DNA from 2 places in the Bradyrhizobium sp. Leaf396 genome. Region 1 is predicted to be linked to the other one. Evidence: riboswitches for the same ligand, from Rfam matches in the RefSeq annotation. Region 1 holds a riboswitch; the other holds the start of a gene.
The links. A riboswitch is a leader RNA that binds a small molecule or an ion and turns the genes downstream of it on or off. The one in region 1 is predicted to bind S-adenosylmethionine.
Positions count from the first base shown of each region.

Region 2: it holds a riboswitch for S-adenosylmethionine, as region 1 does, so the genes downstream of both, ASG57_RS25280 (O-succinylhomoserine sulfhydrylase) here and metX (homoserine O-acetyltransferase MetX) in region 1, are expected to answer to the same signal.

Region 1 covers NZ_LMQJ01000023.1:104,306-109,283, forward strand. The annotation lists gene ASG57_RS20680 (prephenate/arogenate dehydrogenase family protein) at 1-35, opposite strand, end outside; gene hisC (histidinol-phosphate transaminase) at 32-1,129, opposite strand; gene ASG57_RS20690 (chorismate mutase) at 1,166-2,011, opposite strand; SAM riboswitch at 2,206-2,285, shown strand; gene metX (homoserine O-acetyltransferase MetX) at 2,371-3,576, shown strand; gene metW (methionine biosynthesis protein MetW) at 3,579-4,241, shown strand; gene ASG57_RS20705 (alpha/beta fold hydrolase) at 4,364-4,978, opposite strand, start outside.
Region 2 covers NZ_LMQJ01000034.1:113,890-118,867, reverse strand. The annotation lists gene ASG57_RS25290 (SGNH/GDSL hydrolase family protein) at 1-511, shown strand, start outside; gene ASG57_RS25285 (SGNH/GDSL hydrolase family protein) at 524-1,504, shown strand; gene ASG57_RS25280 (O-succinylhomoserine sulfhydrylase) at 1,576-2,763, opposite strand; SAM riboswitch at 2,838-2,917, opposite strand; gene ASG57_RS25275 (2'-deoxycytidine 5'-triphosphate deaminase) at 2,998-4,134, shown strand; gene ASG57_RS25270 (PAS domain S-box protein) at 4,239-4,652, shown strand; gene ASG57_RS25265 (hypothetical protein) at 4,757-4,978, shown strand, end outside.

The DNA of each region.
Region 1 (4,978 bases):
AGTGCGACGCGCTGGAAGTGCGCCTGTTCGCTCATTTGCCGGCCATGAAGTCGCGCAAGCCCTCGACGACGAGGCGGTTGGCCTCTTCGGTACCTATCGTCATGCGCAGCGCATGCGGAAGTCCGTAGTTCTTCAGCGCACGCAGGACGAGACCGCGCCTGGTCAGGAAAGCGTCCGCGTCATCGGCGGTCCTGCCCTTGTCGGTCGGGAAATGGATCAGCACGAAATTGGCGACGCTTGGCGTTACCTTCAGTCCGAGCTTGCCGATTTCCTCGGTGAGCCAGTTGCGCCAGGTCTCGGTGAACTGCTTCGACATCGCCTGGTGCGCGGTGTCCTCGATCGCGGCGACGGCGGCGTACATCGCCGGTGTCGACACGTTGAAGGGACCGCGGATGCGGTTGACGGCATCGATGATGTGCTCGGGCCCGAACATCCAGCCGATGCGCAGCGCAGCGAGCCCGTGGATCTTGGAGAAGGTGTGCGTCACCACTGTGTTCTCGGTGGTGGCGACGAGCTCGATCCCCATCTCGTAGTCGTTGCGCGAGACGTAGTCGCAATAGGCGGCGTCGAGCACCAGCAACACGTGCGAGGGCAGGCCGGCGCGCAGCCGTTTGACCTCGTCGAACGGAAGATAGGTGCCGGTCGGATTGTTGGGATTGGCGAGCCAGACCAGCTTTGTCCGCGGCGTCACGGCCTTCAGGATGGCGTCGACGTCGGCGGTGAGGTTGCTCTCCTGCGCCACCACGTTCTTGGCGCCGACGGCCATGGTCGCGATCGGGTAGACCAGGAAGCCGTGCGTGGTGGAGATCGCCTCGTCGCCGTGGCTGAGATAGGTGTGGGCGAGCAGGTTGAGGATCTCGTCCGAACCGGCGCCGCAGATGATGCGGTTGGGATCGAGCCCGAAAGAGCGGCCGATCGCCTCGCGCAGCACGCGCGAGGTGCCTTCCGGGTAGTCCTCGAGATGATCCGCCACGCGCTTGAACGCTTCGATCGCCTTGGGCGAGGGCCCGAATGGCGTCTCGTTCGCGGAGAGCTTGAACACCTTGCGGCCCGGCTCCGGCACCGGGCTCTTGCCGGGGGTGTAGGGTGCAATATCGAGAATGCCGGGATTCGGCACGGGGCGGGACATCTGGGACTCCGGATAGGCTGGGCTGCTCGCGATTTACTATTTCGTGCCGGTCGGGGGCACCGTATAGCGCGTTGCGTGGCTGCCGACGAGGGCCGTGGAGCGCACCGACGCCCCCGCCTCGATCAGGGCAGCCTTAATTTTGTCGATGCTGGTTGCGCTCGTGACCGAGACCAGCAGCGCCGCGCCGTCGAAGGCCGTGTCCGGCACCGCCACGATCTCCGCCAGCGGCGACAGGGCCCGTGCGACCTCGGCGTTCCACCCGGAGACGCGCACGCTGAAGGTCTCGACCTCCGTAACCAGCGCGCTGTCGGCGACCCGCGAGATCGTAAACACCGGCAAGGCGGCCGGATGGTCCGCGCGTTCGACGAATGGCAGCCGCGCGATGATTTTCGGCGCGCCATCGGCTTCCAACTCCAGCCACCACGGCGTGCGGCTCGACGTCGCCGAGACCAGCGCCAGATCGCCCTTGGACTTTGCTGCCGCTTCGACTGCGGCCTGCGCGCTGAAATGCGCGACGTAAGGCACGGTAAAACCGAAATGGAAGCGCGCGGAATCGCGCATCGCCGGCTCGCTCGCCGAGATATCGGCATGCACCGAGAACGGCGCCTGCACGTAAGTGAAGGTCGAGATGATGACGCGCCAGATGCTCTCGACCGTGTCGAGCGGCAGGATGCCGCGATGGCGCTGCACGAGGTGGCGCATCATGTCGGCCTCGCGCGCAGGCCGAAACGCCGAGCCGACCTCCTGTGTCTGCTTGACCTGGATCAGGCGGTCGATGATGTCGCCGCGCTGCATCAGCAAGCGATGCATGCTCTCGTCGATCGCATCGATCTCCTTGCGCAGTTCCTGAAGCGAGGGTGGCGCGGGCGGACGTTGGGACATATCTGGCGAGGGCTGTTGAAGACGTTCCGATGCGGATCAGCCTTAGGGGTGGATCCGCTGCGAGCAACATCCTGATTAGGCAGTCGGCCCGGCGAAAGCAAAGAGAAATGACGGCTCTTTCTGCGGGCGGCGCCGCACTGATCTTAGCTCATTCGGGCCGCGACTTGACGAAAACCGCCCAAGACGGTAGCTTTTGCCCGTTCCGTGGTCATTTGAGCCGGCCGGCTTGCAGCCACGTTAAAAAACTCGCTAAACAGGCCGGGGACGCTTCCGATCCCGGCCGAACCTATCGTTCAGGCCGGGTTTTTCATGGCCTGATTCCAGCGGCGGTCTGAGGGCAGTCGCAAACGAGGTCGATGATGGTTGGCGTCAAGTCGGTACCCAGTCCTGCGATCAGCGCCGACGAACGGTCGCATGAAGTGGATCATCCAAGCTCGCAGGTCGCGCATTTCGGCGCCGAGCAGCCGCTGCGGCTCGATTGCGGCGTCGATCTCACCCCGTTCCAGATCGCCTATCAGACCTATGGTGAGCTCAACGCCGATCGCTCCAACGCCGTGCTGATCTGCCATGCGCTGACCGGCGATCAACATGTCGCCAATGTGCATCCCGTCACCGGCAAGCCGGGCTGGTGGGAGACGCTGGTGGGCCCGGGACGGCCCATCGATCCCAAGCACTACTTCATCATCTGCTCCAACGTGATCGGCGGCTGCATGGGCTCGACCGGGCCGGCCTCGATCAATCCCGTCACCGGCAAGGTCTGGGGCCTGGATTTTCCCGTCATCACCATTCCCGACATGGTCCGCGCGCAGGCGATGCTGATCGACAGGCTCGGCATCGAGACGCTGTTTGCCGTCGTCGGCGGCTCGATGGGCGGCATGCAGGTGCTGCAATGGACCGCGGCCTATCCCGCCCGCGTGTTCTCCGCGCTGGCAATTGCATGCTCGACGCGTCACTCGGCGCAGAATATCGCCTTCCACGAGCTCGGCCGCCAGGCGGTGATGGCCGACCCCGACTGGCACGGCGGCGGCTATGCAGATCGCGGCATCCATCCGCATCGCGGGCTCGCCGTGGCGCGGATGGCGGCGCACATCACCTATCTCTCGGACGCGGCGCTGCATCGCAAGTTCGGCCGGCGCATGCAGGATCGAGATCTGCCGACCTTCTCGTTCGACGCCGACTTCCAGGTCGAGTCCTATCTGCGTTACCAGGGCTCGTCCTTCGTCGAGCGTTTCGATGCCAACTCCTACCTCTACCTGACGCGTGCGATGGACTATTTCGACATCGCCGCCGATCACGGCGGCGTGCTGGCGAAGGCGTTTGCGGGCATCAAGACGCGTTTCTGCGTGGTGTCCTTCACCAGCGACTGGCTGTTCCCGACTTCGGAATCGCGCGCGCTGGTGCACGCGTTGAACGCTTCCAGCGCGCGGGTGTCGTTTGCCGAGATCGAGACCGATCGTGGCCACGACGCCTTCCTGCTCGACGTTCCCGAGTTCTTCGACATCTCGCGCGCGTTCCTGCAGTCCGCCGGGAAGGCCCGCGGGCTCACGGGCAGAAAGGACGGCTAGCGATGTCTGTGCAGGAAGTGCTGCCGCTGAACGGCGTGACGAGCGGGGCGGCCGGTCAGTATCGCGTCGATCATCTGCTGGTGGCCGAGATGGTCAAGCCGGGGTCGAAGGTGCTCGATGTCGGCTGCGGCGAGGGCGATCTGCTTCAACTGCTGGAGACCCGCGGCATCGACGGCCGCGGCATCGAGCTGTCGCGCGAGGGCGTCAACCGCTGCGTCGCCAAGGGGCTCGCGGTGGTGCAGGGCGATGCCGACACCGATCTCGTGAATTATCCCGATGACGCCTTCGACTACGTGATCCTGTCGCAGACGCTGCAGGCGACGCGGCAGCCGCGTGTCGTGCTGGAGAATCTCCTGCGCATCGGCCGCCGCGCCATCGTGTCGTTCCCGAATTTCGGCTTCTGGAAGATGCGACTCCAGCTGCTGATCGGGGGCCACATGCCACGCACCGAGAACTTGCCGGCGACATGGTACGACACCGCCAACATCCATTTCTGCACGATCAAGGATTTCGTCGAGCTTTGCGACGAGATCAACGTCAAGATGGAACGCTCCGTCGCGCTCGATCTCTATGGCCGGCCCGTGCCGCTGAACCTGCCTTGGTGGGTGTGGAACATGTTCGGCGAGCAGGCGGTGTTCTTGCTGAGCAGGGGCGCCGGGAAATAGTCTGCCGTCGCCCGGATGGAGCGGAGCGCAATCCGGGGCAGGTCGCGCCGCGCTCGAGAGTCCCGGATTACGCTTGCGCTCCATCCGGGCTACGAGACGGAGTGTTTGGCGACGCCTTCGCTCTAGTGCGCCGCCAGCGACCGCGGATCGCGCGCCGGCCAACGACCGGCTTCCACCAGCGTGACGAACCGCGCCACGCTCTCGTTGAACAGTGCGGGCTCTTCCAGGTTGAGGACGTGGCCAGATTTCGGAAACATCGCGAGGCCGGCCGCGGGCAGGTGCTTCTTCAGGAACAGGCTCGGCCCGACGCACGGATCGTCCTCGTCGCCGCAGATGATCAGTGCGGGCGTCGCTACGCCCCTGATCGCGTCCGTCATGGTGTAGATCGAGGGGCGACCGCCCTGGAAGCCGCGCATCGTATTGGCCGATCCCTTGGCGTCGTGCCGGGCCAGCGCGGCATAGAAATCGGCATGCCCGCGTGGATCCTTCACCAGGAACGGAATCCGGCTCGGTGCCTCGCGCGTGATCTTTGCGACCTCGACGGAGCCGAGGGTCTCGAACTGCTCGGCATTGGCGCGGCACTGCTTGCGCCAGTTCTCGAGATTCTCGATCTCCGACCCGGAGCCGACGCCGGCGAGCGTCATCGATAAGGCGCGCTGCGGGGCGTTCAATCCGATCTGAAGCGAGGAATAGGCTCCCATCGACAGGCCGACCAGATGCGCGCGATCTATGCCGAG
Region 2 (4,978 bases), on a different contig from region 1:
CCTCAAGGAGAAGCTGCCGCCGTCGGAAGTGGTGCATGTCTCCGTAGAAATACAGAGCAAGAAAACGGCAGAGGAGACCGCCGCCACCTTCGTTAAGCTGATGGAAGCAAAAACGCCTACCTTGGTGATCTGGCAGACCGGGACCGTGGATGCTATTCGAGCCATCGATCCCGACGACTTTCGCAGCGCCGTCACCGAAGGCGTTGTTGCATTGCAAAGTGCGGGGACTGACGTCGTCTTGATGAACTTGCAGTACAGTCCACGGACCGAAACCATGATTTCGGCCCAGCCTTTTCTCGATAATATGCGGGTCGTGGCACAGGAGCACGACATCCCGCTGTTCGATCGTTTCGCAATCATGCGGCAGTGGAATGATCAGGGTCAGTTCGACCTGTTCAGCCCGTCCCGCGGGCCCGAACTGGCGAAACAGGTCCATGATTGCCTTGGCCGGGCGTTGGCACAATTCGTGATCGACGCAGCTCACCGCGAGCCGGCCCAGCAGCAAAATTGAGGTCTAGCGTTAATGAGTTCTCTCCGCCCTTTTTGCCTGACGACATGGCTGGCCGCGCCCGCAGCCGCAGCGCTGTTGCTGCTGGCGCCGGCCGCATACGCTCAGACGCCAGCCGCACAGCCGACACCGGCGCAGCCGGCTGATCCGACTTCCGCTTCGCCTGCCCAGACCACCGTTGCCGCGAGGTCGTCCGAGCAGCGCGGCGTCACCTCGCGTGCCATCGACAAGGTGAAGGAGGTCGCAAAGTCGGCCGCCGACATCTTCAACCGTGTGCCATGCCTGCCGCCGAAGGGCGGTTCGAAGACGATGGGCTCGCTGCCGCACGTTGCGGGCAAGCTCGCCGCCGGCCAGTCCGTCGTTATCGTCGCGTTCGGCTCGTCGTCGACCCAAGGGTTCGGCGCGAGCTCGCCGGAGTTCAACTATCCCAATCGTCTCGCCGCGCAGCTGCGCCGGCACTACCCGACCGCCGACATCACGGTCATCAATGCCGGCGTCGGCGGCGAGGATGCCCCCGAGATGATGAAGCGCCTCCAGACGCAGGTGATCGACGTGCATCCGGATCTCGTGATCTGGCAGGTCGGCACCAACGCCGTGCTGCGCAATCTCGATCCCGGCGACACCGTGAAGCTGGTCGAGGAGGGCATCAGCCGCATCCAGGCCGCCGGCGGCACCGACATCGTGCTGGTCGATCCGCAATATTCGCCGGCCGTCAATCAGCGCGCCGAGAGCGCCGGCAAGATGGTGAAGCTGCTCGGCAAGGCCGCCGAGCTCCGTCACGTGGGCATCTTCCCGCGCTTCGAGGTGATGCGCGATTGGCACGAGAAGCAGGCGATTCCGGTCGAGGGCTTCGTCATCGCCGACGGCCTGCACATGAACGATTGGGGCTATGCCTGCTTCGCCCAGCTATTGGGTGACGACATCATCCGGTCCGTCGACCAGATCAAGCTCGGTGTGAACGTGCCCGCGGACGTGAGGACATACCGGCCGATGTGAGAAGGCGAATAGGGAATGGCGAGTAGCGAATAGATCGACCTATTCGCCAATCACTCTCCGCCATTCGCTATTCACGCCTTCGCCAGCGCCGCCGTCAGATCCTCGATCAGATCGTCGGGATGCTCCAGCCCGGCCGAGAAGCGGATGAAGCCTTCGCTGATGCCGAGAGCGGCGCGGTCTTCCGGCTTCAGGCGTTGGTGTGTCGTCGTCGCCGGATGCGTGACGAGGCTCTTGGCGTCGCCGAGATTGTTGGAGATCTTCGCAAGCCTCAGTTCATTGAGGACGCGGAAGGCAGCCGCCTTGCCGCCCTTGACCTCGAAGCCGACCAGCGTCGAGCCGCCGCGCATTTGCTTCTTGACCAGTGCTGCCTGCGGATGATCGGAGCGGCCGGGATAGACGAGCCGCGAAATCTTCGGATGGCTCGCCAGCACCTCCGCGATGCGCGCAGCGGTATCGGTCTGCGCGCGCACGCGCACGCCGAGCGTCTCGAGACCCTTGAGCAGGACCCAGGCGTTGAACGGCGAGATCGACGGGCCGGTCTGGCGCATGAAGTTGTGGATGTGCTCGGCGATGAAGGCCTCCGAGGACAGGATGATGCCGCCGAGGCAGCGGCCCTGGCCGTCGATATGCTTGGTCGCGGAATAGACGACGACGTCGGCGCCCAGCGCCAGCGGACTCTGCCAGATCGGGGTCGCGAACACGTTGTCGACCACGAGCCGTGCGCCGCCTCCGTGTGCGATCTCGGCGATGGAGGGAATGTCGAGCACGTCGAGCGTCGGATTGGTCGGGCTCTCAAGGAAGAACGTCTTGGTGTTCGGCCGAAGTGCACGCTGCCATTGGTCGAGGTCGAGCCCATCGACCAGCGTGGTCTCGATCCCGTAGCGCGGCAACAGGTCCTGGATGACGTAGAGGCACGAGCCGAACAGCGCGCGCGAGGCCACCACGTGATCGCCCGCCCTCAGCGGCGCCAGGATCGCGGTCGTCACCGCGGCCATGCCGGTCGCCGCCGAGCGGGCAGCCTCGGCGCCCTCGAGCTCGATCATGCGGCGCTCGAACATCGCGACGGTGGGGTTGGAGTAGCGCGAATAGATGAAGCCGGGATCCTCGCCCTTGAACCGCGCCTCGCACTCCTCAGCGCTGTTGTAGACGTAGCCTTGTGTCAGGAACAGCGCCTCGGACGTCTCGCCATATTGCGAGCGCAGGGTCCCGGAATGGACCAGGCGGGTTTCGGGACGGTAGGCAGCAGGCGACTTTGACATTGGACCCTCCGACATGACCATCGACGCGCAAATGGTCACAAAAAAACCGGCCTGGATATCTCCACGGGCCGGGATCACAGAGGTCCCCGGCCTGTTTAGCGACTTATTTAACGTGGCTGCAAGCCGGCCGGCTCAAATCACCACGGGATAAGTGATGCTCATATTCCGCAACGCCCTTTCCGTCAAGGCGTCCATCGGCTAGCCGTAAACGGCCGGCATGTCCCGCATGTCGGGATGCGACAGACCCCTGATGAGGACCCCCGGTTGACGTTCACGGTCGCCGCCGACGCCAATGGTATCCTGCCCGACCGCATGATCGCGGCGATGGCGGAAGCGGGGCTCATTTTGCCGGCGTACGACTTCGTCGAAAGCCAGATCCAGCCGGCGAGCCTCGATCTGCGCCTTGGTGATATCGCTTATCGCGTTCGCGCCAGCTTCCTGCCGGGCCCTGGTGCCACGGTTGCCGAACGCATCGACGAGTTGAAGCTGCACGAGTTCAGCCTCGCCGACGGCGCAGTGCTTGAGACCAACTGCGTCTACATCGTGCCGCTGCTGGAGAGCCTGGCGCTGCCGCCGGAGATCGTCGCGGCCGCCAACCCAAAGAGCTCCACCGGCCGGCTCGACGTCTTCACTCGCGTGATCGCCGACGGCACCCGCCGTTTCGACATGATCGGCGCCGGCTATCATGGTCCGCTCTATGCCGAGATCAGCCCCAAGACGTTTCCGGTGTTGGTGCGCGAGGGCTCGCGCCTGAGCCAAGTGCGCTTCCGCACCGGTGACGCCATCCTCAACGCCGACGAACTCGATGCGCTGCATGCCGCCGAGCGTCTCGTCGACGTCGACGATGCCGATCTCTCGGGCGGCGTCGCCGTCTCCGTCGATCTCTCCGGCGAGAAGGGCGGCGGCTTCGTCGGCTACCGCGCCAAGCGCCATACCGGCGTCGTCGACGTCGATCGTCGCTCCGGTTATGCGGTGGAAGAATTCTGGGAGCCGATCTCGGCGCGTCCCGACGGCAGCCTGATCCTCGACCCTGGCGAGTTCTACATTCTGGCCTCGAAAGAGGCGGTGCAGGTGCCGCCCGATTACGCCGCGGAGATGGTGCCGTTCGATCCCTTGGTAGGCGAGTTCCGCGTGCACTATGCCGGATTCTTCGATCCCGGCTTCGGCTATGCCGGCGCAGGCGGACAGGGCGCACGCGCCGTGCTGGAGGTTCGCTCGCGCGAAGTTCCGTTCATCCTCGAGCACGGCCAGATCGTCGGCCGCCTCGTCTATGAGAAGATGCTGGCCCGTCCGGACGCCATGTACGGCCAGCGCATCGGCTCGAACTACCAGGCTCAGGGCCTTAAACTATCGAAGCATTTTCGGGCGTAGCTGCATCCTGTCGCCCGGATGGAGCGCTCGTGTGATCCGGGAACTCTCGCCGAGAAAACCCAGATTGCGCTGCGCTCCATCCAGGCTGCATGCGAGGTGACGAGATGAGCAATCCATCCGATCTCGACATACGTATCATCGAAGACGTTGCGGACGCGCTGATCTATTCGGATCGCTCCGGCACGATCACGCGCTGGAATCGTGCTTCGACCGTGCTGTTTGGCTTCTCCGCCGCCGAAGCGCTCGGCCAGAATCTCGATCTGATCATTCCCGAACATCTTCGAGCCGCGCACTGGAAGGGTTTCGAGGCCGCGCTTGCGAGCGGCACCACGAAGCTTGCAGGCAAGCCGACCCTGACCCGCGCGCTGCACAAGAGCGGGCGCAAGCTCTACATCGAGATGACCTTCGCGCTGGTGCGTGATTCCGGCGGCAACGTGCTGGGATCAGCGGCGATGGCGCGGGACGTCACCGAACGCACCGAGCGCGAGCGAGCGGCCAAGGCTGCACAAAATTCGTGATGCGGAATTGGCGGCGTGCAGTGCAGGGCGGCCTGCATGCGCCTCATGTTGCCTGCCACCGGGCGCGGTGACACACTCGATCAAAACCAGGATCGGGAGTGAACATGACCGCCGCATCAGATACAGCGCAGGAAACCCAATGGAAGCGCTGGCGCGCGATCGCCGATCTCTACCACGCTTACTTTACCGGTCTGATCCTCACCGTGGTCACGCGGCGCGGCACCGCGGATGCAGCTGAATTCGTCTTCCGCGTGTTCCGCCGTCAGCAGCAGGAACGCTTCCTGCCGGGTCTCGAGAAGCTCGGCCTCGACCATCTGCCGCCGGCG